4 regions of the Halobacillus amylolyticus genome follow, and region 2 is predicted to be linked to each of the others. Evidence: riboswitches for the same ligand, from Rfam matches in the RefSeq annotation. Region 2 holds a riboswitch; each other region holds the start of a gene.
What was found. Region 2 has a riboswitch for S-adenosylmethionine ahead of MUO15_RS00875 (methionine biosynthesis PLP-dependent protein). Riboswitches for the same ligand answer to the same signal wherever they lie in the genome.

Region 1 (7,711 bases), 1.2 Mb from region 2:
ATCACAGAAATGACTGTTGTTCTGAAATTGCGCAAGAATAAGAGGATGACGATAACGGCGAATAATCCTCCAAACAGCGCCTTGTTCAACATCGTGCTAACCGATTCTTCAATCGGCTCTCCTTGGTCAAAAGAGTAAATAAATTCTGTTCCAGCGAGTTCTTCTTTTAATTCTGCCGTTTGTTCTTTTACTGAATTAACGACATCGACAGTATTAGCTTCTTGAGATTTTACGATTTGCAGGGAAATCGAATCTTCCCCATTAGTACGGGAAATAGACTCTGCCTGCCCGACAACTTCAATTTCGGCAAGTTCCTGAAGCTGGACAGTTGGGATTCCGGCCTCGGCTGCCTGTTCTGCCGTCATCGTTCCCCCAGATGCCTGCCCCTGTTCCGGAGCTTCTCCTTGGGAAGAAGGCTGGCCTTGTGGTGCTGCCGATCCCTGTGACGTAGGGATCGCAGGGATTTCTAGGTTTCTTAGATCCTCAACTGTTGTTAATTCCCCATCGATGACGACAGATTTTTGTGTATCTTCAAAAGTATATAACCCAAGCGGGATTGAAACATCCGAACCTTTGATTAAGTTCTGTACTGTCTCAACATTCATCCCACGCTCTTCTAAAGCAGCTTCGTCAAAATCGATCTGAACTTCCTGAACTTGCTGTCCTGACACTTGCACGTCAGCAACGCCTTCAATTCCTTCTAGTGAGGGTACAACCTGGTCTTCTACTGTTGTCGTCAGCTCATCTAAGGATTGCTCTTTATTGATCACACTTAAACTGACAACAGGAAAAGCACTAAAGTTCAACCGGCTGACAGTAGGATCCTGGGCAGAATCCGGTAAATTAACCTGGCCAACTGCGTCCTTCAACTCATCTTCTGCCTCATCCAAGTTTTTATCAAATCCATATTCCAGCGTAAGTGTAGAAGCATTTTGATAAGATGTAGAACTGACCGTTTTCAATCCACTTAAATTAGCCACCTGTTGTTCTAAGGGTTCCGATATATTCTCAGCCACTTCTTCAGGTGTGGCTCCTGGATAAACGGTAGATACCGTAATAATCGGCGGTTCGATATCTGGAATTGTTTCTAGTTTCATATTTAAACCTGAATATAAACCTGCTATGGTTATAATAATAGTCATTAACCAAACTGCAAACTTGTTGTTCATAGAAAAATTTATAATTTGCTTCACACTATTCCCCTCCTGATTGACCAGATAGTCATAACAGATTATAATATAAATGACTGACCGGTCAAAAGTCAAGAGGTACATTTTTTATTTTACAATTTAAGGGGTAAACAACATGGAAGATAAAAGTATATTCATCATCGAACAGGCAATTAAACTTTTTGCTAAAAAGGGCTTTAGTGCAACCTCTGTCCAGGAGATCGCCAATGAATGCGGCATATCCAAAGGAGCATTTTATTTACACTTTAAGTCGAAGGACGCCCTTTTATTAGACATTTTTTACCATTACTCCAGACAAATTCAGGTGAAAACAGATGAAATTCAAGCTAAGGATTTGAATCCGCGGGAGAAGTTTATTAAAAACCTTTCCGTCACATTTAAAGAAATCATCGAACATCGTGAATTTATTATTATGCAAATACGCGAGCAGGCGATTCCGTTTAATGATGATATTGAAAAATTCCTGCAGCATATGAGATTTAACTCCTATCATTTTTATAAAAAAAACCTTATGGATATCTATGGGAAGGACATAAAAGAGTGTGTATGGGAAATTACGCTTCTTCTTCAGGGGGTATTTAAAACGTATATCGATTTGATCATTATTGAGAATGTTAAATTTGATATTGAAAACCTTTGCGAAGGGATGCTAAAGCGAGTTGACTTTCTAGTAGAGGGATTCAACCGCAGTAATGACCAACCAGTCATCACAGAAAAAATCATGAGTGAAATTATTCCAAGGGACTACTATTCTCAACAATTAGATCAAATTGTAGAAGGTTTGCAAGAAAGACAGACATCCTCTCCAAAGGATATTAAAGACACGATTGCGGTGATTCTTGAAGAACTTAAAAGTTCCGAACCTCGTCTTGCTGTCATTAAAGGTATGCTGACAAACCTTGAAGAAGAACATGACTTTCAGCAAGTCGTTGGACAAATTCGTTCTTTTTTCCAAATCTAATAACCGCTAGAATACGCTTAACACATCTAGCGGTTATTAAATTCTTCCATTTGCTCTGCTTCAACGATTTCATCAAGAATCGGATACACCGACTCAACGCCCTTTTGTGCAACTAGACAAGCGACGCCTAATGTTGTTGACCAAAAGGAGTCAGGGATATAGGGATTTTTCAAGCCAGCGGGTTGGAACAGCGAGCGGTAAATTCGATTCAAATGCTGCTCTGTCGTTTGTGCATCGCTTTCACGTTCACCCCGTGCTAACAAAAATACATAGCGCATCGACTGAAACAAATTATCGCCAGGCATAAAGGTATATTCTTTGAAGAATTTCAGCTGCTTCTCTGTTTCCTGTTTTAGACCCGACTTAACAGCTAAGTCATCCAAGTGTTCATGCAAGTGGCGATACACTTGCTGAAAGATTCTGCGCTTCTCCTCTTGCATGACTTTATCTGTGTAAATGCTTTGTAGTTTTGCAAAAGCTTCTTCTTTCGTCCATGTCACTATAACCACCTCTATAGTCTTCATTCTATATGAGAGGCCCTTACTCCTTCCCTAAGCCAAAGTTCTTCGCTTCCCCTTCCACAGACCCATAAAGTTCTGGAACATCTGCAGAATGCTCCTTTAACAAATCAGGAAGATGGGGGATAATTTTATTCCATACCATCGGATTGGCCGCCATCGACTGAAAGAGGGCTTCTTCGTTTTTAGACCATGATCTCATTGACTGAATGTAATCAAGGGTCAGGCGGTAGCCAGGCATAAGCCGGTCATCTCGTTTCACCTTAAATTCAGCCATGACTTCTTTCCAGGGTGTTCCCTCTTCATACTTCTGCATCGCCTCAGCTAACAAAAAGGATTGCATGAAGGCATCATTGATACCAAGTCCCGTGCTCGGATCTTTACTATGGGCCGCATCGCCAATTAGGATCCATCCTTTTCCTGAAGGCTCACGGAAGAAATTCGGCACACCTGGCGTGCCAATAATCTTCCCTTGGAGTGACGCGTGCTTTAACCGTCGCTCCATCCCATAAAATGTTTGGTAGGTTTCCTCAAACTTTGCTGGGTTTTTAGCAAATTCCTTAAATTCTTCTGGATGTACTTCAAGACCTAAACATTCGACCCCAGGTTCCATCGGAAATAGGAAGCCGATTCGGCCTTCATTAAGGAAGATCTCTGTCGTCGGTTCGATTAACGGCTCTATCCCGTGATAATAACCGTAGAATACGGGGCGAAGCGGGGAATGTGCCCCGTATTTTCCTGCCTGAACCCACTCAGCAATATTTGAATGCTTTCCATCAGCCCCCACCACAAGCGAAGCATGGATCGTCTTGGTTTCCCCTCTGCTATCGACCGCTTCAACTCCGCTTACTTGGTCTTTATCATAAAACAGTTCTCTTACAGACCATCCTGATAAGAACTCGACCCTATCATAACTGCAGGCTTTGGACAGAAGAACGTGATCTAAATGACTGCGTCTTGGAATAATCGTATAGGAATCTCTCGGGCCCTCTACAAAACTATCACCAATATATGTACGCATTCTATTAATTTTCCGCAACCCCTTTGCTTCGACCTCTTCCAATACACCCAGTTTCGCAAGGTAATGGACATGTGACATATGGTGTGTAGATAGTGTATCACTCGGAAAAGATGCCTTATCAATCAGCAGCACCCGCTTCCCTATTTCTCCAAGTAAGATCGCCAGACTTGATCCTGCCACTCTCGCTCCTACAATCACAACATCCACATATTCTTCCATCTCCCTGCACATCCTTCGCTCCCTATTTTCTTTAGCGTAACGTTTTTTCACAAAAACAGCTAGTTAGGAGTTTGAGGGGTGGGTTGCAGTGAATTAATTGCATGAAATAACGTATAATTGCACGGAATTATCATTTATTGCACATAAAACAGCATAATTGCACGAGATGATAACATAATTGCATATTTCGACTCCTGCACTAAAAAAGACTCCCATCGTGGGAGCCTTTTCGTCTATTCAAACTTCTTTTCTTGTTCTATATTATGATTTTGGTCCATGATAAGCACTCGGCTAGGCTTATCGTTCTCCGCTAATTCAGTTGCCTTCTCGACCGCTGTATCCCGCTCATCATATAAATCAGTCGGCGCGACATCTTCAATTTTCACTAACCAGCCTGTCACATCTTTATTTGGTACAACACTGTATTCCTTCATCAATTATCTCTCCTCTATTCATTGTTCTACAATGAGTCTTCCCACTATGAAATCGCCTCAAACATTCCGGTTCATTATCAAAAATAGTTTGACAATACTACATTCTCCTTTTATAATTCGAAACATACATTTAAAAAGTAAGTGAACTGAATATCTCTTATCGAGAGTGGCAGAGGGACTAGGCCCTGTGATGCCCGGCAACCTTCAAGCAATCGGCTTGAAAAGGTGCTAATTCCTACAGATCGAATCTGGATCTGACAGATAAGAGGAGGAATCGATACATACGCCCTCTTCTTACTAAAGAAGAGGGCTTTTTATATGGAAATCATTTTGAAGGAGGGATGAAGCATGTCATTGCAAAACCCTACTGAACAGCAACAGACAACAGCAAAAGTTTCGATTGGAAACTTTACATTTGAATCTGGTGAGACACTTCCTCAAGTGGAGCTGGCTTTTGAGCACTACGGTCCTAGGAACGCCCCCGTCATTCTACTTTGCCATGCCTTAACCGGAAATCAGTACGCTATTGGTTCTAAAGAAAGTCCCGGCTGGTGGGCTGGTCTTGTCGGGGAGCAATGTCCGATTGATACTACCCGGTTTCAAGTGATCACATTCAACGTCCTTGGAGGATGCCACGGGTCAACTGGGCCTGCAAGTATAAATCCTGAGACTGGTGAGTTGTACCGCCTGGATTTTCCAAACGTAACGATCCGCGACATGGTTCACGCCCAACACAGAGCACTTGAAAAGTTAGGGATTACCAAACTTCATGCCGTGGCGGGGGGATCGCTTGGGGGGATGCAAACACTTGAATGGGGAATGCTTTATCCAGAATTTATGAAGCAGCTCTACGTTTTAGCCGCCACCCCCTATTTAAGTGATTACGGGATTGCCTTTAACCATATTGGGGCAAGGGCTATCCAGGATGATCCAGCCTACAATGACGGAGATTATAGATCTAATGACGAGTTGCACGGCTTTGAAATTGCCCGAATGACCGGCATGGTTACGTACAGAAGCGGTCCTCTTTTTCAAAAACGATTTGCACGGGAGCAGGGGGATGCTCTTTACTCGATCCAGTCCTATTTAAATTATCAAGGTGAAAAAATAAAGCAGCGTTTTGATGCGAATAGCTATCTCTATTTGCTAGAAGCCATGAACAACCATGATATTAGAAGAGGACGCGGTAACTTACAGGAAACGGCTGAGAATTATAAACCGCACCTCTATACCGTAAGCTTTGAACACGACCTTCTCTATCCAAAAGAACTGATTCAGCCCTTTAGTGAATATGCCTCAGACAGTGAGCATTATCATGTACAAACAGACTATGGACATGATGGATTTCTTGTGGAATTTTCAGAATGGGGGGCGTGGCTTGGTGATAAATTGAACGAGGGAGTGAATGAAGGTTGACGATTAAAGTAGCGATTCTAGGATTTGGAACAGTCGGACAGGGCGTTTATCAAATTCTGCAAAATAAACAGAAACAGCTAACCCAATTAACAGGAGAATCAGTACAGTTATGTGGTGTCCTCGTTCAAAACAAAGCGAAGGAACGCATTCTGCCTGATTCTGTTCTTATAACCGATCAATTTGATGCGATTCTTGCACAAGAACCTGATGTAATCTTTGAGGCTATTGTTGGTGAACAGCCTAGCTTTTCCTATTTAACAAAAGCCATCGACAAGCGAATTCACGTCATTACAGCAAACAAAGTAATGTTTGCCAAACACGGCACTCATTTGTTAGATAAAGCCGCAAACCATGTAGGCATTGGCTATGAAGCAACAACAGCCTCTGGCACCCCCATCATTAGCATGATCACTAAGCTTCTGCAGGTCAATTCAGTAACAAAAATTGAGGCCATTTTGAATGGAACTAGTAACTTTATCCTCTCTTCCATGCAGAACGAAGGAAAAAGTCTCAATACCGCACTAACAGAAGCGCAGGCACAAGGATTTGCTGAGGCTGATCCAACGAACGATATTGAAGGCTATGATGCTTTTTACAAACTGATGATTCTTAGTCAACTCATCTATAAAAGACAACCAAACTGGGCCGATGTCCCATGTGAAGGGATAACTAACGTCACAACTGAAGATTTAACCTCCGCTAAAACCAGCGGGCAGAAAATACGTCACATCGCTGCGATTGAAGAAAAAAATGGTGAACTATATGCCAGTATAAAACCCCAAGCCTTACCGCCAACACATGGGCTTCACTCTGTTGACGGGGTTGATAATGCTATTCATCTTATCAGTGATTTAGCAGGTCCCTTGACATTAAGAGGGCCTGGTGCCGGTAAATTGTCGACAGCGAGTGCGATGGTGGAAGATTTTGTTCATATTCTTCAGTCCTATCCAGTAAAACTACTTCAATATTAAGCAACAAAAGCAGGAGCGCTCCATAGACACGAGAGGTGATGTTCGACTATGTTCGAAACATCTTATTTCAACGTCTTCGTGGCCCCACATCCTGTGAGGCCACGGAGACGATTGTCTTATGTCTCAAGTGTCCGGGCACTGTATAGTTTCCTAAGTTAAAAAAGAGCCTTTAACTAGAGTGATAGTTAAAGGCTCCTTTTATTTATTTGCTAGTTCACTTACTGTTACAAAACTGTACCCTCGCTCGGATAAATCCGCAAGTATCATCTTCAGTGCGTTCGGTGTGGTTGAATGAAGATCGCTTAACACAATAATCGATCCATCCTCCACGTTAGAAGTCACATAATGGGCAATTTCTGATGCATTCGTTAGATTCCAATCCTGGGTCGGGGTAATCGTTGATGAAACGACATCAAAATAGGGTTCATAAGCTTCCGAGAGACCTTCACCAAATGGAAGACGGACAAGGTTTGTTGTTATCCCTGTTACCTCTTGAATGACATTTTGTGTATCAACCAGCTGTTGCTTAATCTCGCTATCTGAAAGCCGATCAAAGCTTGAATGATCCCATGTGTGGTTACCGATCTCATGACCTTGTTCAGCTACTTCTCTTACCGTTTCAGGATAATGTTTGATTCGCTTTCCAATCATAAAAAAGGTAGCCTTCGCATCATATTCTGCCAACACATCTAAAACAAGTGGTGTTCTCTTTTTATGAGGACCATTATCAAAAGTGATGGCGACAAGTTTCTCAGTCATCTCTTGTGTAGGTTCTTCCTTCATTTTGATGGGTGGATAAGATGTTGTATCATTGTCTTGCAATTGAGGTCTCATTTTCTTGGCATACTTTGGCAACAAAACATCTTTGAGTGCACTCTTATCAATAGAGACCTCTGATTTTTCTGTAGCCAGTTTCTTTTGATCTTCTCCAGTTATATATACAACGAGAGAGTCACCCATTAAAGCTAGTTCTTCAAAGTT
Region 2 (7,711 bases):
TCCATATTTGATCTTTTTTTCAAGTCTGCCAACTGCACGATTGAGGTTGCGGACATTCGGATTGAAGGCGGCCGCGACCGAAAAATTGGTGTTCATACCGAGTGTTTTGCCAGAAAAAGAAATGCCTTTGTTCAGCTGTTTAATATAATGAATCAAATCGAATGATGAGAGATCATAGACGGATGTTGCACCAGGGAAGTCACCAATTTTGGTCGGGTCGCCTGTGACTGCGAGGACCTGTGTGATCCCGAGTGTATGCAGCCCCATCAAATGTGATTGCAGGCCGATTAAGTTTCGGTCACGGCAGGATATATGGACCAAAGGGTTAATGTCGTATTTTTGCTGGATAATTGAGGCGATCGCTGTGTTACAAATTCTTGGGGTGGCCAGCGAATTATCTGCTAATGTAATCGAATCAACTCCAGCTTCTTTGAGCGCCTGGGCCCCTGTAAGTAGCGGTCTGTATTGAGCCGTTTCGGTGGATCAAGCTCAACGATGATCGACGGTCTTTTTGCTGCGATTTCATGAAGGTGGGGCTTAGAGTTACTATTTTCCAGTTGTGTCTGTGGGACATCCTTTTGAATTGGAATGGTCTTGTGCTCAATCGGCTTCTTCCCTTTTACTTCATCCGCAATGGCCGCAATGTGCTCGGGTGTCGTACCGCAACAGCCGCCGATCAATCTAGCCCCTTGTTTGTGAAGGGCCCGGGCGCTATTTTTGAAATAATCAGCCTTGGTTTTGTAGACGAGTCTGCCATCCTGATAAGCTGGTAAACTAGCATTCGGATAAGCAGAGAGGACGGCTTTATTAGGAAGCGGGACATTCTCAAGCGACTGGATCATGTGGTAAGGTCCGAGACGACAATTGACTCCAATTACATCGGCTCCCTCTTTTTCTAACATCGTCAAGGCTTCAGTCAGGGGTGTGCCGTTTTGCAGAACTCCAGGCTCGTGCATAGACACTTGGGTGATTATCGGCAGGTTCGTTTCTTTTCTAGCGATTTGTAACACTGTCGTGAGTTCTTCCAGATCATAAAAGGTCTCTAGTAGAATGGCGTCTACTTTTTCAAATAGCATACAGTAGAGCTGCTCACGGAAACTGCGTTTGATTTCTGTGAGGGATACTGCTTGTTTTTTAATGCCTCGAATACCGCCGATCGTTCCTGCCACATAACAATTTTCTGCTGCTGCTTGTTGGGCAAGTCTGACTGCTGCTGTGTTGATTTCTTTTACTTTGTCTTCTAAACCGTAACGCGCTAATTTAATATAATTGGCGCCGTACGTATTCGTTTGGATGAGATCAGCACCAGCATCTATATATGCTTTATGGACATTGACGACTTCTTTGGCATGGGAAAGATTCAACTCCTCAAAGCATTGGTCGATTCCGTAAGAGTAAAGCAATGTACCCATGGCCCCATCTCCTACTAATGTTTGGTTTTGAAGGGCTTCTTTTAAATTCATGATTATCCTCCTGTCTGTATTTAGGCTTGACTTACTAAAGAGAGCGAGCGGCAATTTGGCTCATGTTACCCTTGAAAAAGAGGTGCTTTTCATCCTTTGGATAAATATTTCTAACGGGCCACTTACGTCCTCGTGCTTTGCTTCCCTCGTAAACTAGTAAGCGCTTTGTCAAGATCCTCCAGCAGATCATCGATATGTTCAATCCCGACTGAAAAGCGCAAAAGCCGGTTGCAAACTCCGTAGCGTTTTCTCGTTTCTTCAGGAATGTCGGCATGAGTTTGGGTCGCTGGGTAGGTGATAAAGCTTTCCACTCCTCCAAGACTCTCTGCAAAGGTAATGACTTTGAGGTTTCTTAAAAAAGGGTCGATACAGTCTTCAGTTTCTAGACGAAACGAAACCATTCCGCCAAGACCAGGGTAAAAGACATGTGTGACAGTTTGATGATTTTCTAAAAAGGAAACGACTTCCTTCGCGTTTCTCTCGTGCTGATTCATTCGTAAAGGCAGAGTTTTCATCCCTCTCATAAGCAGCCATGAATCAAAAGGGGAGAGGACGGCACCAATTGTGTTCTGATAGGTTGCTAATTTTTCACATATATCAGGACCTTTAGCAACAAGTATGCCGGCTAAAACATCATTGTGACCGCCTAAATATTTCGTTGCACTATGAATGACGATATCGGCACCTTCAAGTAAAGGTTGCTGTAGGAGCGGTGTATATAACGTGTTATCTACGAGTAGCAGAAGCTTATATTTTTTCGTGATTTTAGCGATTTCCGAAATATCAGCCACGTGCATAAGTGGGTTTGTAGGTGTTTCGATGTAGACCGCTTTGGTTTTTTCTGTTATATATTGTTCTATATTTGAAAGATTCTGACTATCACAGTATTGGAACTGTAAGCCATATTGACTAGAAAGGTGTTCAAACAAGCGATAACTGCCGCCGTATAAATCTTCCGAAACGAGGACCTCATCTCGGTGTCCGAATAAGGACAGAGCCGTTTGAATCGCTGCCATCCCTGAGCTAAACGCGAAACCTGCCTCACCATATTCGATTTCTGCAACGGAACGTTCAAGAATTGTTCTTGTTGGATTACCCGTTCTTGAGTAGTCAAAGCCAGTTGATTCACCAATACCAGAGTGTTGATAGGCTGTAGAAAGGTAGACTGGTGCACTAATGGCTCCTGTAGAGTCTCCATTGTTTTTGCCGGTATGAACTAATTTCGTTTCAGTATGAGAGGTCATCTTTATTCTCCTTTTATAAAAAGTATTAGAGGATGTTCAAGTCACCGAATGATAAGAAGCTAAACTCCTGAACAACTATGGTTAGATAAAAATAAAAAAAGCCTCCTTAAGAAGAAGACTTTAAAATATCCCAATCCTTCTTCTTATCTTCCAAGTTCATAAAACTTGGTGGAATTAGCACCATGCTGGTCAAACCAGTGGTTGCTGAGGTTTCATCGGGCCAGTCCCTATACCTCTCTTGATAAGTGAATAATATGTAATTTTTTGGTGTTTAGTGTGATTAGTCACCCAATGAAAAACAAGGTGAGAAGGTCGTTCTGTACCTTCAGCATCACCATCAAATGCCCACGAGACCAGCCGTTGTTAGAGATTTTCAACCGATGTTCTATGGTTATTCTCGAAGGTGGTACTTTATGGCAGGTGGGTTGCGAATTACATTACACGAAAAAAATGAAGGAATCAAGGGAATATTAAAAAAACTTATAATTTTTAAACCCGACTAACACACTAAGAATAAAGGGCTAATACGTATTAATTTTTTCCATAAAATCCTTTGACAGTATCTAACACTTGCTGTATATTTTTCGGTAATCAAATAATAATGTTTCTTGTTCAGAGGGGTGGAGGGACTTGGCCCAATGAAACCTCGGCAACAGACTATTCACAGTACTGTGCTAATTCCAGCAAGCCAACTTGTGCTTGATAGATTAGAAGAGTTGTCATTCGGTATTCTAATCCTCTTCTTATTGGTTGTTTAGAAGAGGATTTTTTAATTTAATAATTTGTTACTGACTAGATAACTAGAGGTAGCACTGCCGGATTTAACTTGGTCAGGTGCTGCCTTTTTCGTTGATCTTTAACAATACGTTTAGGAGGGACATCTTATGAAAGATTATGCAATCACTTATGATTTATCCTCCACTAATCCTTTTCCTGATCAAATATCGTTCGAGTTGGCACACGCCCCACACGACGTGCCGTTCTTAACCTGCTCCCAAGTCTCCTCGCCTAGCTACGGGTCTCGACTTGCCCATTTTTCTGATGGAGTCTCATCGTTCTCCTTCCCCACACCTTTCACTTTTTTATAACGAAACCCACCCATTCATCAGCTTGTCTATCTGAGGTCTTTGTACACTGAATCATACGACAAGTTCAAACATAACAAAAATGCCAAATATATTTCTTATAGAAATGCACAAATGTCACTTTTTCAGCGGCCTGCCATATTGGATAGGTCTTTTTTTCTTTTAAAAATTCAATGTTAGATAATCTCACATGTTCATTGTTCGAATATTTAGATACTGATAAATTAGTATTTAACAAACGATGTCAAAAAACATTACACAAAAGGGGAGAACTTTGATGGATGAGATTTTTCTAATGAATAATTTATGGATTGTTATCTGTACAGTTTTGGTGTTATTCATGCAAGGTGGATTTATTTTACTTGAAGCAGGATCTACGAGAATGAAGAACGCTGGTCATATTGCCGGCAAGACAGTTTTTACCATAGGAATTGTATCTATAGTCTTTTGGGCTGTAGGTTACGGGTTAATATACGGGGAGGGAAATGCATTCATAGGCTTTTCGAAATTCTTTTATGGTGATGCGACAACAATGGGCGAAGGGTTGGCAGGTTCTGTAGACTTCTTTTTCCAGCTGGCATTTGCTGCAATTGCTATGACCATTGCCTTTGGTGGTTTTGCAGAACGTGCAAAATTATCCGCTTATGTTATTTTTGCAGTACTATTTTCTATTTTAGTTTATCCTGTTATTGCCCGCTGGATTTGGGGCGGCGGTTGGTTAGCTGAGCATGGGAAACAAGACTTTGCCGGTTCGACTGTGGTTCATTTAACGGGGGCCATGGCCGCCTTTGCTGCTACAATTATTTTGAAACCGCGTATCGGTAAATATAATAAGGATGGTTCTTCAAATGAGATTGCAGGACATAACCAGGTGTTTACAGCGTTAGGAGTACTTATTCTTTGGGTAGGCTGGTTTGGGTTTAATGCAGGAAGCACATTCGGTGTAGCTGATGCCTTTTTTGGTTATGTTGCACTTAATACACAATTAGCAGCTGGTGCTGGGGCGATTGGTGCTATGCTTGTTGTGTGGGCTGTGACAGGCAAGGCAGATGTTCCGACAACACTCAATGGAGCATTGGCAGGGCTTGTTGCTATTACCGCTTCTTGTGCATTTGTTGAACCTTGGGCGGCTGTTATTATTGGTTTGATCGGTGGATTTATTGTCTTCTTTAGTATGAAGTTCTTTGATAAGAAGAAAATTGATGATCCTATCTTCGCTTTATCTGTTCACGGTACGGTCGGTGTATGGGGCACGCTTTCAAATGGACTATTTGCCACACCCGAATTAGCAACCGTTGGGCAGGCGGGTTTATTCTATGGTGGTGGATTTGCACAGCTTGGTGTACAGATGCTGGGTGTTGTCAGTAGCGGGCTTTATGCATTCGTTGTTGCATTCATCATCTTAAAAGTAATGAATAAAGTTATGGGTGGCCTCCGTGTATCTGAAGAAGAAGAAATTATCGGCCTTGATTTGAGTGAGCACGGAGGTTATGGATATCCGGAGAGCATCCCTCAACCCCATTCGAATCAACCAGGTGCTTAACGCTGTTAATCGAAACAAAAGGATTGATGCGAGTGTTGAAAAGTTACGCAGAATTAAAACAATGGCGTCAACGGAAACTGAATGCTGTTTCGACTGACCATAGGAAGTTAAACTTATTCCATGATGAGTTGATTAGGGAAACGGTTCAAATGGCTGCGGAGAACCTCCGGGGGGAGTGGGGGAACCCTCCCGCTCCCTTTAGTTTTTTTCTAATGGGAAGTGCAGGGAGATTTGAACAGTCGGTTTGGAGCGATCAAGACCATGGAATAATTTACGACAGTCATGATAATTGCCAAGCTTATTTCCTGAGGTTAGGAGCAGAAATTAGCCATGCTTTAACTTTGGTCGGCTACGAACGATGTGAAGGAGGGGTGATGGCATCTAATCCACTTTGGTGTCAGTCCGTTCATGCTTGGAAAACTCAAATTACAGATTGGTTAACAGAAGCTAGTTGGCAATCCCTCCGCCACTTTTTAACGTTTTTTGATTCCCGCGTGTTAACTGGAGAGGTACACTATTTAAACGAACTAAAGAACAAGGGATTTACAATCTTGCAGCAGCAGCCTAAGCTTTACTTTCGCTTGGTGGAGAATGTGGATTTTATAAAAAAAGGAGTAGGAGTATTCGGTCAGTTACTTCCAGAGCAGCATGGGGAAAAGGCAGGGAGAATCCAGTTAAAGCAGACGGTCCTTTTTCCTTATGTAAATGCAATGAGGCTGTTAGCTTTAAAAGAGAGGATAGAGTCTCCATCCACTTTATCGCGGTTCAAAGAGCTCCGGACTATGTACTCTTTTGTTAAAGGATTTGAAGGTGACTTTATACAATTGCTTGAGTTCCGTCTGCATTTCAGGAAAGAAGCGCAGAGCTATAAAGAAGTGCAACTCATACCGATTGATACTTTATCAAGAGTCCATAAACAGGAGCTTAAACAACTGATAAAAAGAGGCCAGAAGCTTTTTTCTGAAACTAAAACAATAGTAGAAAAAGAGTGCTCCTCATGATTGTGGATCAAATGATTCAATTCATTAAACAGTTGTCTGGGCGATCGGATGGCTTTACATCGTTATCAAGCCAAACAGACCCAGGAAAGATTGCTTATATGAGAGATTTACAGCGTGAATTAAAAACGAAAGATGTCTTAGATATTGCATTTGATGAATTAAAAGTGGTTGTGTTTGATTTAGAAACAACAGGGTTCTATCCATATAATGGGGATCGGATCTTATCGATTGGCGCTGTCAAGATGGTAGGGGATCGCATTCTAGAAGAAACCTTTTACTCACTTGTTTACAATGATTCGGCCCCTTCGGAAGAAATTCAACGTTTGACGGGGATAACGAAGGACACGCTTAAGAACGCGGCAACGCTTCATGACGTGTTAAAAGAATTCTATCAATTTATTAAAAATGATGCGTTAGTTGCCCATCATGCTAATCATGAGAAGCAATTTATGAAGCATGCAACCTGGATGGCGTTAAAGAAGAGTTTTCAACACCGCATCATAGATACATCTTTTTTAACAAAAGTCGCTGATCCAGAATCAAGGATAGTTACACTTGACGAATGTTGTGCTCATTATGGGATTACGATTGACAAAAGGCACCATGCTCTACATGATGCTGTTGCGACAGCGGAACTATGGGCGAAATGTGTCCGAGAAATACAAACGTTAGGCTTTTCTAATTTGAAAGAAGTATATACACACATAGCTACTTTAAAATGATCTTCTTATTTCTGAAGCAAAAAAAGTGGGGTACGAACAACGACATCCCTTAGGATGAAGCAACTTTCCCAATTAGTGTAGTGAAAGATTTGACTTCGTTGTCTGGTATTACGAGGAGCAAGGGCTTGTTAAACCAGCCAGAAATATAGGAAACCGGCGTATTTATTCAAATAATGATATAAAAAAATTAAAAGAAATTAAACGATTAATCGATCAGGGGCTTAACGTTGCAGGGATAAAAGCAATGCTCGGGAATGATAGAAATGATTAACCCCCTTCCTTGCAGTTGATAGAAACCTAATAATACTAAGTGTGAAACAACAGTTTTATAAAATGATCTGACGACTATCAGTATAGTGTGTTAGATTACCTTACATATTGTTCTTGTTCATTGTATTTTTATGATAAGGTATGTTAAAAAAGATGTTTGAAAGAGGTGGGATGTACTTTGACGGATAACTATAAAAGCAAAAAGGTTATCTCTATAGGTGTCGTCAAGGAATTGACAGGACTTTCAGAACGCCAAATTCGGTATAATGAACAAAGAAAGCTTATCTTCCCAGAGCGAACGGCGAACGGAACACGCAAATATTCATTTTCAGATGTGGAAACTTTGGTAGAGATTGCGGAAAAGCGGGAAGAAGGAGTTCAAT
Region 3 (7,711 bases), 1.8 Mb from region 2:
TTTCTGAAAACACGGCATCGATGCTACCAAGCAACCAAAAGCTAGAAGAAAAAGTCATCGAAAGAGGATCGGCTACCAAGCGGATTGCTCAAATCAACCTAGAAGGTACGATTATGAACAACCCGGGATCAAACCCTAATCCTTTCGGGGGCGGGGGCTATCAACACGAGCAATTCATTGAAAGGCTTGAGACCATTAAAGAAGATAACACCATCAAAGGTGTGCTCCTCTACGTGAATTCACCAGGTGGCGGCGTCTATGAAAGTGCCGAAATCCACGAGCAATTGCTCGAAATCAAAGACGCTGGCAAAACAATTTACGTCTCCATGGGAGGAATGGCTGCTTCAGGAGGCTATTACATCTCAGCACCTGCACATCGAATTTTCGCCTCAAACGAAACGTTCACAGGTTCTCTCGGGGTCATTATGCAAAGTATCAACTACCAGGAATTAGCCAATAATTTTGGTGTGAAGTTCAATACATTTAAAAGCGGAGAGTTCAAAGATATCATGAGCCCGACGAAACCAATGTCAGAGGAAGAACGCCAAATCATCCAATCTCTTGTCGATGAATCCTATGAAGAGTTTGTCGATGTCATTGCAGAAGGACGCAACATGCCGGAAGACAAGGTTTATGACCTTGCAGATGGCCGCATTTATTCGGGGAAGCAAGCTGTCGAGAACGGCCTCGTGGACGAAATTGGCTTCAAGGATGACGCATTGAGTGCTTTGAAGGAAGAAATCGGCGGAGATCCACAAGTAATTGAATATAAGAATAATAGCATTGGGTCCTTTTTCGGCCTGCCGCTGGCGAAAAGTTTGCTGCCGAACAGTGAAATCCGCTTCATCGAACAGCTGATCAGTAACCGCCAAGGTCCAACATTAATGTATATGTATAGCGAATAAAGGAGGGGTGGAAAATATGGAGACTACCGAACAACAAACAGCAGACATGACAGTCATGAATATGTTCAAAAGCCAAAAAAATGATATCCAACGGGTGTTATATGCCGGATTCGGGACCCGTCTCGTCGCCTATTTGATTGATCTGATTGTCATTTGGGGAGTGAATTCCATTGTGACAAGACCGCTCCTCAACTTATTCAATCTCGAGGAAGCTAAACTCTGGATCAACATGTTCAGTGCTTCGAACATTATGACATCCATCATCTTTTTCCTTTATTTTATCCTGATGACAAAGTTTTTTCGGGCGACACTCGGAAAGATGATCCTCGGCTTATCCGTTGAATCGTTGACGAGTAAACCACTCACAAACGTGCAGGTCATTTTTCGTGAATGTATTGGCAGATACATCAGCATGGCGCTCTTCGGCTTACCCTACTTGGTGGTCGCCTTTACGAAACGCCACCAGGGGATCCATGACTTGTTCGCTGACACTTCCGTGATTAAAAATAAATTTAAGCGGCTTAATGATTCAATCGAAAAAGAGACCGAATAAGCTAGATAAACAAAGCCTGCTTCCTGGTTAAGGAGCAGGCTTTGTTTTGTATCAAGTTCCTGTTGTTATCCTTACTTTTTAATAATTAATACTTCATCATTAATTTTCTCTCGAATTTGCCGGGCTACTTTAACCATGTTTCTAAGAGCATCCGTTGTTTCGTTAATTCCTCTTGTTTTCAACCCACAATCAGGGTTAACCCAAAATTGTCTCGGGTGAAGTACTTTTAATGCACGCAGGATATTGCTCTCCATTTCTTCCACTCCTGGTACCCTTGGACTATGGATGTCGTAAACTCCTAGACCAATCCCTTTTTCATATGACTTTTCCTCAAAATCAGAAATTAATTCTCCGTGACTTCTGGCGGCTTCTATAGAAATGACGTCAGCATCCAATTGGTCAATGGTGTCCATAATTTCCCCGAACTCGGAATAACACATATGTGTATGGATTTGAGTCTCATCTTGAACAGATGATGTGGCAAGCTTAAAAGCGTAAACGGCTTCCTCCAAATATTCTTTTTGTTTTTCAACCTTTATCGGCAGGCCTTCTCGTAAAGCCGGTTCATCCACTTGAATCATGTTAATGTTATTTTCTTCTAAAAAACTAATTTCCTTTTGCAGGGCTAAGGCAATTTGTTTAGTAACTTCAAATTTGCTGATATCTTCACGGACAAACGACCAATTTAAGATGGTGATAGGACCAGTAAGCATACCTTTCACAGGTTTTTTGGTTAGAGATTGAGCGTATGTGATTTCTTTGACTGTCATCGGTTCTGTGAGAGACACATCTCCATAAATGACGGGAGGTTTGACGCAGCGGGAGCCGTATGACTGAACCCATCCGTATCTGGTAAAGGCAAACCCATCCAGTTTTTCACCAAAGAATTCTACCATATCGTTACGTTCAAACTCGCCATGTATGAGGACGTCAAGCCCGATTTCCTCCTGGCGTTTAATCCATTCGGAAATGTTGTCTTCAATAAACGATTGATAATATTCATCAGACCACTCCCCTCTTCGCCATTTCAGCCGTGCCTGACGAATTTCTTTCGTTTGTGGGAGACTGCCAATCGTTGTTGTTGGCAATAATGGAAGCTCGAAATAATCTTGATGTATTTTCTGGCGACTGGAATAGTGGGTTGGACGTTTTGGTTCAATATCTTTCCATAACTCCACTTCTTTTTGAACATCTTCTAGATTTCTGCTCGAAGACTTCCAAAGTAATTCAATACACCGAGTACGTTCTTCTATATGTTTTTCAATCGTATGTCTACCATGGTTTAGACCTTCTGTTAACACTGTCGCTTCTTCAAGTTTTTGATCAGCAAATGATAGTGCATTTTTTATGACAGGGTCTAAATCCTCTTCGGTGGTTACAGTTACTGGAACGTGTAACAAACTGCAAGAAGGCTGTACGATGAGCCGATCTTTTTCAACTTTTGAAAGTATGTTTTCAAGTTGTGCGTATTTTGTGTCTAAATCTTCACTCCATATGTTGCGGCCGTTAATTACCCCGGCTGCGAGATACTTATCCTTAGGAAAGCCATGCTTTTTCAGTGATTCTAGATTAGCTCCCTGATCATGGACAAAATCAAGGCCTATCCCAGCAACTGGAAGGGAAACGACCTCCTGGTAATGATCAACGGATTCAAAATACGTTTGGAGAAGAATCTTTACACTTGAAACACCGTTTTGCATAGAGTCATATACTTCCCTGAATAGATGTAAATCATCCTTGGTCATCGGTGTTGTCAGAATAGGTTCGTCCACCTGCACCCACTCAGCACCAGCTCTTTCCAGCTCATAAAGAACTTGTATGTAGAGAGGAACAAGTCTTTTCAGTAGCTTTTTAAAATCTTTCTGCTCATAACCTTTCGCTAATTTTAAAAATGAAACAGGTCCCAGTATAACTGGCTTTCCTATGATACCTAGTTTTTCTTTGGCTTCCAAAAAGTAAGGTAACAGTCGATTCTCCGTAAGTGTTGGTTGAGCATCCGAGTCAATCTCAGGTACAATGTAGTGATAATTTGTGTTGAACCATTTGGTCATTTCAGATGCCACTGCTTCATGATTCCCTCGGGCGATATCAAAATACAAGTCTATTGGCACTTCCCCGCCCTTGTGCTTAAAACGGTTGGGTATAAAACCAAACATAACTGCCGTATCAAGCACATGATCATATAGACTAAAATCACCAATAGGAATGAGATCGCTCCCAATGTCCTGTTGCTTTTGCAAATCGTTTGTCCTTAGCGTCTCCATTTCTGACAAAAATTCACTTTCAGTTATGTTTCCATTCCAAAATTGTTCCAGTGCTTTTTTCCACTCTCTCTTTTCGCCTATTCTTGGATAACCAATCGTTGAACTTAATACCTTTGTCATTCTCATTCCTCCATTTAAGTTTTTTCCAGCTAAATAAAAAAATCTCCCTTTATAAAGAGAGATAGTCATGCAGCATTGCCAAATTCAAACCGTGAAAACAGCCTGAACACGTTACGCTCATAACACCCCCCTATACCTCGTAGGTTTAGTGCATTGCCTCAGGCAGGTCTCCTGACTCATGATCTTCACTCCCCTGCGCCTTCCCATCCTTTTCTAACAAAAAGGTAGTGACATTTCTTGCAGGTAGCTCCCATTTACAGTGGCGGGACCGTGTCGGATTTTCACCGAGCTTCCCTTTTAAGTTGAATAGATTTTTCACCTAGACAACACCTGAGTAATCAACATATCTAGTTTTCTATGCATGTATGTGTATTAAAAAAGAAAAAGCCTCTCCATATTTAGAGAGGCTTACACATGCGTACCCCTCTTATTTCCCAAAGCATTTGCTTTGCTGGAATTAGCACATTATCAACGACTAAACGCTGACAGGTTGCCGGGCATCATCGGGCCAGTCCCTCCGCCTCTCTGAATAAGAGTTTCAATTTAATTGGTTAAAGGCATACTAGCATGGAGGGAAAGAACTGTCAATATTTTCACACAATATAAAATATAATATCCATTTCTTAATGTATATAAAAAATCCAACTTGTGCTTAGCCAGTAAAATGATACGAATAATAAAAAACAGTTTACCTATATACTATACAGGGGTATTGTACAAGGAAATGCTTTGCCATTGCTGATAAGGTCCCTAATCTAAGTAATTTTAAAGGAGGATGAACATGAAGCGTAAAAAAATAATGATGGGAATTATTCTACTCACCTCTGCATTGCTGCTAGCCGCATGTGCCAGTGATAGTGAAGAGCAGAGCCAGACGGAAAATGAAGAAAACACAAACATGGAATCCAGTTCTGATGAACATATGGAAATGGACCACTCCAGTTCAGGTGCAGTCCCTGATGATTTGGAAGCAGCAGAGAATCCAACCTATGAAGTTGGAAGTCAAGTAATGATCGAAAAAGGTCACATGAAAGGAATGGAGGGTGCTGAAGCAACTATAACCGGCGCCTACGATACTATCGCCTATGCTGTTTCTTACACACCTACTACTGGCGGTGAGCGAGTTGAAAATCATAAATGGGTCATTCATGAAGAAATTGAAGACGCCGGTGAAGAAAAGCTAAAACCCGGAACAGAGGTTACGTTGGATGCATCACATATGGAAGGCATGGACGGGGCCACTGCCGAAATTGAATCTGCCCAACAAACAATAGTATATATGATCACCTATACCCCAACTGCTGGTGGTGAGAAAGTAACCAACCATAAATGGGTAACAAAAAGTGAATTATCTGCTGAATAACATTTGAACAAAATGAACGGACTTTTCAACACACCTAAAGAGCTTATTCCTAAACTGGATAAGCTTTTTTAATTTAAACGTAAAAGAAGTTAAGCTAAGAAAAATGTTCATTATTTTCAGTGGTTACGTCCGGGCATTGTAACACCAGAAGAATTATTCTACTCAAATTCATTTGGTTTCTACCCAAATATTCGATGATTCTACCCAAAATAGGTAGGATTTTGACAAAATTTCTCAGGAATCTAACCGAAATAGTTAAGATTTTGACCAAAACAGAAGGTATGCTTCCCTAATCAAAAAAGCTGTCGGCCTTAGACCGACAGCTCCCTATCAAGATCAACCCGTATTACGCAAACCTGCCGCAATACCACTGATCGTGAGTAATACTTCTGTGAGTGTATCTTCATTTTCATTTCCTTTTTGACGAAGATCCTTGATAAGTTCTACTTGTAAGAAGTTCAATGGATCAACGTATGGGTTACGCAGCTTGACCGATTCCTGAATCGTAGGCTGCTGGTCGAGAAGTTCGTGATCACCTGTGATTTGTAAGAGAACCTGTTTCGTCGTATTGTATTCTTCAACGATAGTTTGAAAGATACGTTCACCAAGAACTTGATCATTCACTAGAGCCGTATATTCTTTGGCTGTGTGAATATCTGCTTTGGTTAAAGCCATTTGCAGATTGTAAATGGTGGAGCGGAAGAAAGGCCAGTTCTCATACATTTGCTGCAATTGCTTTAAGTGATCATCACTTTGGGAGGCATAGTTTACCAATCCTGTACCAGAAGCATACCACGCTGGAATTAGCTGGCGATTTTGGGTCCAGGCGAATACCCATGGGATCGCTCTTAAGTTTTCAAACTTCATGCTGTCCTTCCGTTTCATAGGACGCGAACCAATATTCAATTCACTAATTTCTTGAAGCGGAGTCGCTTCATTGAAATACGTTAGGAAGTCTTTATCTCCAAAGACAAGCGATTGGTATTTTTCTAGAGAGACGTTCGCGATCTCTTCCATGGCTTGTTCCCACATTTCCTCACGGTTGTGTGCTTGTTCCGACTCTTTGGATACATGGGCCGCTCCTTCAACCAAGGTGGAAACACCCTGTTCAAGACTACGGTAGGCAATATCTGTCAGCAGGTAGCGTGATGACAGCACTTCACCTTGTTCAGTAATTTTCACGCCGTCACCTAATGTTTCAGCAGGCTGTGATAGAATGCTTCGATTTAACGGACCACCGCCGCGTCCAAGCGAGCCGCCGCGTCCATGGAAGAATTTCAAACCAATATTATAATCTTTGGCCATATCATGGATTTCTTGCTGGGCCTTATAAAGTCTCCAGTTGGCTGTTAGAGTACCGCCGTCTTTACTCCCGTCAGAGTAGCCTAGCATAATTTCTTGATGGTTATTCATGTCGCCCAAGTGTTTATTGTAGACATCCATTTCAAACAATGTTTTTAAGATCTCTGGTCCTGCCACCAAATCATCTACAGTTTCAAGCAATGGCGCGATGTTCAAATGGCTCTCTACTCGTCCATCGGCATGCAGACGGTAAATCCCCGCCTCTTTGGCAAGCACTAATACTTCCAGAAGATCACTTGTAGATTCAGTCATGCTGATTAAATAGACTTCAATCGAACGTTTGCCGAATTCCTTATGAGCCTCACGAATCAATTGGAAGACCTTCAACATTTCCTGCGTTTCTTCACTGTAGTCTTCATTTAGTAGAGTGATAGGACGGGGATCTTTTAACACACCCTCAAGCAGCTCAATCTTTTCCGATTCAGAAAGACTAGTATAATCACGATCAATATTTACTTTTTGCAAAATTTCCGTAATCGCTGCTTCATGCTCACCGCTATGATTACGAATATCGAGGGTAGCTAAGTGAAAGCCGAAAAGTTTCACCTGGCGAACGAGTTTACGCAGCATTTTCAAATCTCGCTTCGATGGTTGATGGTTTTTCACACTGTTTTGAATCAGATCAAGATCTGCTAAAAGCTGGTCGTCGGATGCATAACCTGTTTCCGATTCACCCACTTGACGCAAACGCTCCAGGATAATAGCAAATTTACGGCGATACATTTCTTCTTTGACTCGCCACCTCTTCCCTTCTGGAATGAGGGACTCTTCTTTTTCAACAGAAGCAACCAGTTCTTCACTCACTTTTACACGAGTTGTCGAATGACTGAACCGCTTCATTAATTCAACAAGCACAGCATCATACTTTTTCAAAACAAGCTCCCTCTGTTTGATCAATGTTTCCCATGTGATCTCTGGAGTAACATTCGGGTTGCCGTCTCGATCCCCACCAATCCATGAACCGAAGCGAAGGAAATTTGGTACATTCCATTTCTCTTCAGGATAACTTTCTTCAAGACGATCCTCTAACTCCTGATGGATATCTGGGAGCACATCAAACAAGGTTTGATCAAAATAATACAAGCCATTTCGCACTTCATCCATGACAGTCGGTTTCCGGTGTCTCAATTCATCCGTTTGCCAA
Region 4 (7,711 bases), 1.3 Mb from region 2:
CTCTGTACGGTGAGGTCCAGGCTCTCCTCCGTTTAACACCGAACCTTCGGGCTCAACGATCACAGTTTTAATGGCCTCATTTTGTTCTTTAAGATAACGAGACGTTCCCATAAAGGTTCCACCCGTGCCCGCACCTGCTATAAAAACGTCGACCGCGCCGTTTAAATCGTTATAAATTTCCGGACCCAACGTTTCATAATACGTATCTGGATTAGCACGATTGTTAAACTGTTCCGGGCTAAATGAGTTCGGAATTTCTTTACAAAGCTCATCTGCCCGTCTAATCGCCCCGCGCATTCCTTGTTCTGTCGGGGTATTTACCACTTCGGCACCGAGGGCCCTCATTAATGTTTGTTTTTCCTGACTAAACTTTTCAGGAGTTACAAACATAACACGAAACCCTTTGCCGATTGCCGCAAGGGCTACACCAATTCCTGTATTGCCGGCCGTTGGTTCAATAATAGTACCGCCCTTTTTCAATAAACCTCTTCCAAGTGCATCCTCAATCAACTTTAAACCCAGACGGTCTTTAACACTACCGCCTGGGTTCATGAATTCAAGCTTAGCAAAAATACGTGCCTGATTCGGTATCGATGAGTGGGTCAGCTCAATCATTGGGGTATTGCCAATTAATGATTGTACGTTTTTGACGTAAGCCATAGGTTACCTCACCCTCCGAATTTAAAAGACTTGATCCCATTCATCGCGTCTATCCAGCAAGTCTTTCGCAAGTCCTTTTGCACCTTCTAGGCTGTGACTAGCCGCGAATCCACACTGCACCTCATTACATGCCGGAACTTCATCTGCTTCAAGCACATCTTTCAATGTATTTTCCAACAGCTGAAGGACATTTTCATAACTGTCATCATTGAGGACTGCTAGATAAAAGCCTGTTTGGCATCCCATTGGTCCAATATCGATAATTCGGCTGTGATGGTCACGACTCTTCTCTGCCATCAGGTGCTCTAAAGAGTGCAAAGCAGGCATATCCATGTACTCTTTATTGGGCTGTTTTACACGAATGTCGTATTTATAAATTTTATCCCCATGGTCTCCTTCGGTCACACCGACTAGGCGTACATATGGTGCTTTCACTTTCGTATGGTCAAGGTTAAAGCTTTCTACATTCATCTTAGGCATAAACTATTCTCCTTTTTTAGCTTGTATTAACCAAGCGAATTTGTTCTTCTGTTTAAAGGATACCTCAAAACCTGCTTTGAGAAACATTTGTTCAAGGTCATTGAGATAGGCATAATATTCTTCCTGTAAATCTTGTGCCAAGTTAAGATAACCTTTTTCCTCAGCATCCTTTACTAATGACAGTTTGTGGGCTTCATCCTTAAAAAGTGTATCGATGAAGATAATCTTCCCACCTTCTTCAAGTTTATCATAATACGATTGTATTGCTAATCGTTTCTCACCTTCGTTTAAATGATGAAACGCGAAAGAACTAACGATTGATTTGATTGGCAACTGTAAGGAAGGAAAATTAATAAAGTCCCCTTCATACACAGCCGCTTCCGGGCACTTCACGTTTGCAATCCGACGCATTTCTTCAGATGGCTCAACTCCCGCAACCACTTTATTTTGGGCAACCATCTTTTTCGTTAAGTTGGCCGTTCCAACCCCAAATTCTAAAACTGGTGAAACCGCTAAATCAGCCAGCTCCTGGAGCATAGCCTCATAGCCCTCAAAAACCTCTTTATATTCAGGATCTTTTCCAGATACCGTATCATCATAAGAACTTGCCCATTGATTGAAAAGGTCGACAAATTCAACTCCCATTAGCTTCAACCCCTTATTAATGATAATTCCTATCTATATACTCGGAATTATATATTTAATTTATCATATTTAACGGACTGACTCAATGTTATTGTTTTTTGAAAAGTTTTAGAGGAAAGACACAAAGGCAATTGCTCTCTAAGCCGTATCGATTGTCCCCTAACCCCATTTTTCCATAAAAAGAGTGCAGCCTGTCTCTGAGCAGGCTGCACTCTTTTTATCTTTTTCTTCGTTTAGACGAGCGTTGCTGTTTTTCCGAACCAAACCGTTCTGTTTCTTTCCGAGGAGATAGAGCGTCTAATGTTCTTCTGTGGAGCTTCTCCCCAATACCTTTTTCTATAACTTTTAGTGCTTGTCGATCTTTAGGCGCGATAAAGGTAATAGCGAGTCCTTTTCCGCCGGCTCGGCCTGTTCTGCCAATTCGGTGGATATAACTCTCGGCATCTTGCGGCACATCATAGTTAAAAACATGGGTAATCCCTTCGACATCCAGCCCCCTTGCTGCTACGTCTGTCGCAACCAAATATTGAATTTTCGCATCACGGAAACGCTTCATCACTTTCTCTCGTTTCGCTTGAGACAGGTCCCCGTGAAGCTCATCAGCTTCGAATCCTCGACTGAGCAAGGCTTCATTCAGCTTTCTAGCCCTCCTTTTTGTCCGGCAAAAAATCAAGGCTAGAAAGGGCGGTGTTCACCCATAATCTTTAGTAAAGCATCTTGTTTAGCCCGGTCCGTTGTTTCATAGACAAGCTGCTTAATCTCTGACAAGGTAACTGTCTCTGATTTAACCGTTACGCGCTCCGGATTTGTTAAATATTTTTTCGCTAGGGAGTTAACCTGCTGTGAAATCGTAGCAGAAAAGGCGCTCGTTTGCCGGTTTGCAGGTGTTTGCTGTAAAATAGCGGCCACATCAGGGAGGAAGCCGGCTTCAAGCATTTGATCTGCCTCATCCAACACGACATGTTCAACAGCGCCCAAGTTTAACGTCTCCCTGCGTAAGTGATCAAGAAGGCGCCCAGGCGTAGCCACAACCAGGTGAGCTCGTCCATTTAATTTATGTGCCTGCTTGGCGACATCTTGTCCACCATAGACGGCCAGCACATTCACATCCTTAGGGAGCAGCTTTTCCGCTTCACTTGTTATTTGCAGGGCAAGCTCCCTCGTTGGGGTAACAATCAACCCCTGAACTTCAGATCTCCCGACATCTATTTTTTGTAAAATTGGCAGTAGAAAGGCAAGCGTCTTCCCTGTTCCAGTCTGTGCCTTTGCAATAACATCCTTCCCATCCAGAAGCCTCGGAATTGTTTTTTCCTGAATGGGGGTGGGGGCCGTTACTCCATGGATTCTAAGCCTTTCAACTAATGCGCCTTCTATCTCAATATCTTTAAATGTTTTCATCTCATTCACTTCTTTCCTCATTTCCTCCTTCTATTCTAACTGAAATCTTTAAGCTGTGAATGCTTTTGTAAAAATAACCTCATGTACTCGTTTCAAAACCCATATAATATAGGGAACAACAATGTTAGGGGGCCATAAATGGATATTCAAGTAAGACAAGGAGATACACTTTGGTACTATGCCAATACATTTAATGTTCCTTTATCCTTAATTATTGATTCTAATCCTTCTGTTATTCCTACTAATTTAAATGTAGGCCAGACTGTAAGAATACCTGGATACCGTTCCTCCATCTACCAAATACGGCCAGAAGACACGTTTTATAAAATTGCTACAGCTCATCAAATTTCTTTAGACAATCTGCTTCTATTGAATCCAACTGTCAATCCAACCTCACTACAAGTGGGACAAACGATACAAATTCCCAAGCGAGTGACCACACCTGTTGTGAATGGCAATCAGAATTATGACTTCCAGGTTTTAACGAATCATTTAAACCAGCTTTATGAGCTGTATCCTTTTATTAGGAGAGAAGCGATCGGAAATAGCGTTATGGGGAAAGACTTAGTGGAGTTACAAATTGGGCGAGGACCAAGGGTGGTTCACTGGAACGGCTCCTTTCATGCTAACGAATGGATAACGACAGCCATCATTATGGAATTTTTAAACACATATTTACTATCACTAACGAATAGAGAAACCATTCGTGGAAGGCTGATGAATCCTTTTTATGATCAGATCACCTTATCTATTGTTCCGATGGTTGATCCCGATGGCGTTAACCTCGTACTAAACGGGCCTCCTGAAGGTGAATTCGGAGAGCTCGCTCTACAAATTAACAATGGCAGTTCCGATTTTAGTGGATGGAAAGCTAATATACGTGGAGTTGACTTAAATAACCAATATCCTGCCATGTGGGAGGTAGAAGCTGCCCGCAAACCAACGGAACCAGCCCCCGCGACTTTCCAGGTTATCAGCCGTTAACGGAACCGGAGAGTATTACAATGGCAGAATTAGCCGGAACTCGTTCCTTTGATAAATTGTTGGCTTTTCATACGCAAGGGGAAGTCATTTATTGGGGATATGAAGGGCTTGCCCCACAAAGGGCTGAAGTGATTGTGAATGAGTTTGAAAGAGTAAGTGGTTATGAACCCATCCAGTTTATTGATAGCTATGCTGGATACAAGGATTGGTTTATTAAAGTATGGCAGTGTCCAGGTTATACAGTTGAATTGGGAAGCGGCGTTAACCCCCTCCCGCTAAGCCAATTTGAAGAAATTTATCAAGAAACACTGGGGATATTTTTAGCGAGCATTTATATGTAGATAAGATGCCTGCTCCTCAGGCATCTTTATCATTGAGAACTTGTTTAATTTGCTCAAAGTGATGCACGTCATGCTGCATAATCCCTTCCAAGTATTCATATAAACTTACTTTACTGGATTGCAAAGATATCGCCTCTTCGTAGCGAATATCCTCAATATCATTTAATCGATTCACAAGCTCACGTCTCGTTTGCTCGAATAAATCAACCGTTTCTTCCTTACTGTCATTGCGTGCTTGAATAGCTGCTTTCTCATTCATTACTTCAACATCAGGCGGCACTGGCATATCCTGTGAGGTGAACAGGTACGGCAAACGTTTATTTATAATAAATTCATCCCATAGCACAAGATGGCGTACAACTTCCGCTACGCTCCATTTACCTTGTTCAATTGGCAGCCTCCATGATTCCTCCGGCAGTTGACTTAAGGATTGTACCCAATCAATCGAATCTTCGAAATGTCCAATGACCTGCTGTTTTTTTGAAAAACCTTGACCATTCATAACGCCACTCCTACTCTAGTTACTTTCCACTTCAGACTGATCCATATGTCCGTCATGCTCCTCAATAATGCTTAAGGCACTTTTGTACCCCTCTTCCTTCACATCAAATTGTAGTAGATGGGTCAAATGGCGATCTGAGCCAGGATTTTTGAAATTGCTTAATGGAACTAATCGAGCCAACAGCGATGAATCATCTGGGATTGGTTCAACAAGCTCGTTCTCAATTTCAATCTTTTGCAAGGAAGCTTTAGCACTTTCAGCATCATTCTCCGTCTTAAAATAGGCCTCTACGTGTTTAGTCATATCGTCATATCCTTTCATCGTTTTTACTGTTATAATAGCCCTTTTTCACCCATCTCAAACATACTGCCGTTTATCCTCATAAAACATGACTAACACACAGGTATGGTATGACGAGATGTTTTAAGAAGTGACAGTTGGCCTTAACCGTGATGCTTCCAATGCTATTGGCTAGCACTTTAATTACCGCATCCTCCATGGGGATTGTGTAATCCTAATCGTACGTCTCGATGAGTTACTTTCGGTTCCTTAGACCGCTTTAGCCACTCGTCCTTATTCATCCCATATCACCCGCTTCTTGAATAATAAAAAGCCCCTTTCAAAATGAAAGAGGGTGAAGGTTGTACTTCGACCTCTCATCTTCCGAACACAAACTATGTCCGTTGGAAGTAGCACCGTGTCGATAGACCGGTTGCCGGGCGTCAAAGGGCCAAATCCCTCAGCCTGCTCTAGATAAGAGTAAGTAAACGTTATTAAGTTACTTGTCATGTTACAAATAAACCATACTAAAGTCAATAGTATTCAGAATATTGACAAAGTTAAATTACATTATTTAATGTGCTGCTTTGCCAACTCAAGCTGTTGTGCCACCTGTTCAAATCCTGTGCCACCTTCACTTTTCCGGGCAGCCACAACCTGTTCGGGAGCTAGTTTTGCAAAGATGTCCTTTTCAAACAGCTCAGAAAATTCCTTATACTCATCAAGCGTCAAATCAAGCAAATATTTATTCTTTTCAATTGCATAAAGCACAATCTTACCGATCACCTCATGAGCCTGGCGAAACGGCAACCCTTTTACGGCCAAATAATCTGCAATATCGGTTGCATTCGAATAATCCTCGTTCACCGCCTGACGCATATTCGCCCCCTTCACTTCCATTGAAGCAAGCATCGGAGCAAGCAAGGAAAGCGCCCCATCAAGCGTCTCCACCGTATCGAACATCCCTTCCTTGTCCTCCTGCATATCCTTATTATAGGCAAGCGGAAGACCCTTCAGAAGCGTGAGCAGCCCCATCAGATTACCGTAAATCCTTCCTGTCTTGCCACGCAGCAGCTCAGGCACATCCGGATTCTTCTTCTGCGGCATAATGCTCGAACCCGTACAAAACGCATCATCAAGCTCAATGAAATCAAATTCCTGACTGCTCCAAAGAATCAATTCATCCGACAGTCTTGAAATATGTGTAATTAAAATGGATGAGATCGACAAAAATTCCAGGATGAAATCCCGATCGCTGACGGCGTCCAATGAGTTTGGATAAACGTTATCAAATCCGAGCGTCTCCGCCGTCATCTTTCTATCGACAGGGTAAGGCGTACCAGCAAGTGCCGCCGCACCAAGCGGCGACCAATCAATCCGTTTCACACTGTCCTTAAGACGCTCCTTATCGCGCTCAAACATCCAAAAATAGGCAAGCAAATGATGGGCAAACGAAACCGGCTGTGCTCGCTGCAAGTGTGTATAACCAGGAATGATCGTTTCGACATGAGATTCCGCCTGGCTGACAAGCGCCTCTTGCACCGCTTCAACAAGCTGAATGAGATAAGTGGTTTTTTCCTTCAAATATAAGTGCATATCAGTCGCTACCTGGTCATTCCGGCTTCTCCCTGTATGGAGCTTGCCGCCAACAGGACCAATCTCATCGATCAACAGTTTTTCAATATTCATATGAATGTCTTCATGTTCAACAGAAAACGTCACTTCTTCGTTCTCAACTTTCTTTTGGATAATGTTTAATCCTTCTATGATTTGTGCAGCTTCCTCCTGAGAAATGATCCCACACTTTCCAAGCATATCGACATGCGCAAGACTGCCTTTTATGTCCTGTAGAGCCAGCCTGTCATCAAAACCGATCGAAGAGGTGTACTCTTCGACCAGCTTATTGGTTGGTTTAGTAAATCGTCCGCCCCAAAGTTTACTCATGCACACTCACCGGCTGCTCATCAGCCTTCTTCGCCCCTGCTTTATGCACATCAGCATGCACTTTCGTCGGCAGTCCCCATAATTTAATAAATCCGACCGCGGCATCATGGTCAAAGGCATCTCCTTTCGTATACGTGGAAAGCTTCTCATTATAAAGGCTCACTGGAGATTTTTTCCCGATCACCTGATGATGTCCCTTGAACAGCTTCACCTTAACCGTACCTGTCACCACCTGCTGTGTTTCCTCAACAAAAGCTTGCAAGGCCGGTTGGAGTGGGGAATACCATAGACCGTCATAAATCAATTTTGACATTTGCTGATCAATCGTTGCTTTGTACTGGGATACTTCTCTCGTCAATGTCAAAAACTCAAGTTCTTTATGGGCATTGATCAAAATCATCGCCCCCGGGTTTTCGTACACTTCTCTTGATTTAATCCCGACGAGACGATTTTCAGTATGGTCAATACGTCCAACCCC

Region 1: another riboswitch for S-adenosylmethionine. It lies ahead of metX (homoserine O-acetyltransferase MetX); the one in region 2 lies ahead of MUO15_RS00875 (methionine biosynthesis PLP-dependent protein).
Region 3: another riboswitch for S-adenosylmethionine. It lies ahead of metE (5-methyltetrahydropteroyltriglutamate--homocysteine S-methyltransferase); the one in region 2 lies ahead of MUO15_RS00875 (methionine biosynthesis PLP-dependent protein).
Region 4: another riboswitch for S-adenosylmethionine. It lies ahead of MUO15_RS07795 (hypothetical protein); the one in region 2 lies ahead of MUO15_RS00875 (methionine biosynthesis PLP-dependent protein).

What each region holds. Positions count from the first base shown of each region.
Region 1 covers NZ_CP095075.1:3,128,382-3,136,092, reverse strand. Annotated here, with positions in the region: gene MUO15_RS16095 (efflux RND transporter permease subunit) at 1-1,193, opposite strand, end outside; gene MUO15_RS16090 (TetR/AcrR family transcriptional regulator) at 1,306-2,151, shown strand; gene MUO15_RS16085 (hypothetical protein) at 2,178-2,651, opposite strand; gene MUO15_RS16080 (NAD(P)/FAD-dependent oxidoreductase) at 2,692-3,909, opposite strand; gene MUO15_RS16075 (DUF2188 domain-containing protein) at 4,143-4,343, opposite strand; SAM riboswitch class I at 4,498-4,611, shown strand; gene metX (homoserine O-acetyltransferase MetX) at 4,692-5,759, shown strand; gene MUO15_RS16065 (homoserine dehydrogenase) at 5,756-6,730, shown strand; gene MUO15_RS16060 (polysaccharide deacetylase family protein) at 6,929-7,711, opposite strand, start outside.
Region 2 covers NZ_CP095075.1:155,718-163,428, forward strand. Annotated here, with positions in the region: partial or broken gene MUO15_RS00870 (bifunctional homocysteine S-methyltransferase/methylenetetrahydrofolate reductase) at 1-1,463, opposite strand, end outside; gene MUO15_RS00875 (methionine biosynthesis PLP-dependent protein) at 1,586-2,707, opposite strand; SAM riboswitch class I at 2,848-2,955, opposite strand; SAM riboswitch class I at 3,313-3,420, shown strand; gene MUO15_RS00880 (ammonium transporter) at 4,070-5,335, shown strand; gene MUO15_RS00885 (DUF294 nucleotidyltransferase-like domain-containing protein) at 5,362-6,336, shown strand; gene MUO15_RS00890 (exonuclease domain-containing protein) at 6,333-7,058, shown strand; gene MUO15_RS21785 (MerR family transcriptional regulator) at 7,219-7,329, shown strand; gene MUO15_RS00900 (MerR family transcriptional regulator) at 7,507-7,711, shown strand, end outside.
Region 3 covers NZ_CP095075.1:1,953,576-1,961,286, forward strand. Annotated here, with positions in the region: gene sppA (signal peptide peptidase SppA) at 1-905, shown strand, start outside; gene MUO15_RS10125 (RDD family protein) at 922-1,458, shown strand; gene metE (5-methyltetrahydropteroyltriglutamate--homocysteine S-methyltransferase) at 1,530-3,842, opposite strand; cobalamin riboswitch at 3,987-4,191, opposite strand; SAM riboswitch class I at 4,267-4,378, opposite strand; gene MUO15_RS10135 (YdhK family protein) at 4,624-5,205, shown strand; gene ppc (phosphoenolpyruvate carboxylase) at 5,542-7,711, opposite strand, start outside.
Region 4 covers NZ_CP095075.1:1,476,037-1,483,747, forward strand. Annotated here, with positions in the region: gene MUO15_RS07765 (PLP-dependent cysteine synthase family protein) at 1-660, opposite strand, end outside; gene MUO15_RS07770 (S-ribosylhomocysteine lyase) at 682-1,140, opposite strand; gene MUO15_RS07775 (class I SAM-dependent DNA methyltransferase) at 1,144-1,785, opposite strand; partial or broken gene MUO15_RS07780 (DEAD/DEAH box helicase) at 2,003-3,183, opposite strand; partial or broken gene MUO15_RS07785 (M14 family metallopeptidase) at 3,322-4,508, shown strand; gene MUO15_RS07790 (DinB family protein) at 4,525-5,010, opposite strand; gene MUO15_RS07795 (hypothetical protein) at 5,026-5,313, opposite strand; SAM riboswitch class I at 5,664-5,770, opposite strand; gene argH (argininosuccinate lyase) at 5,860-7,233, opposite strand; gene MUO15_RS07805 (argininosuccinate synthase) at 7,226-7,711, opposite strand, start outside.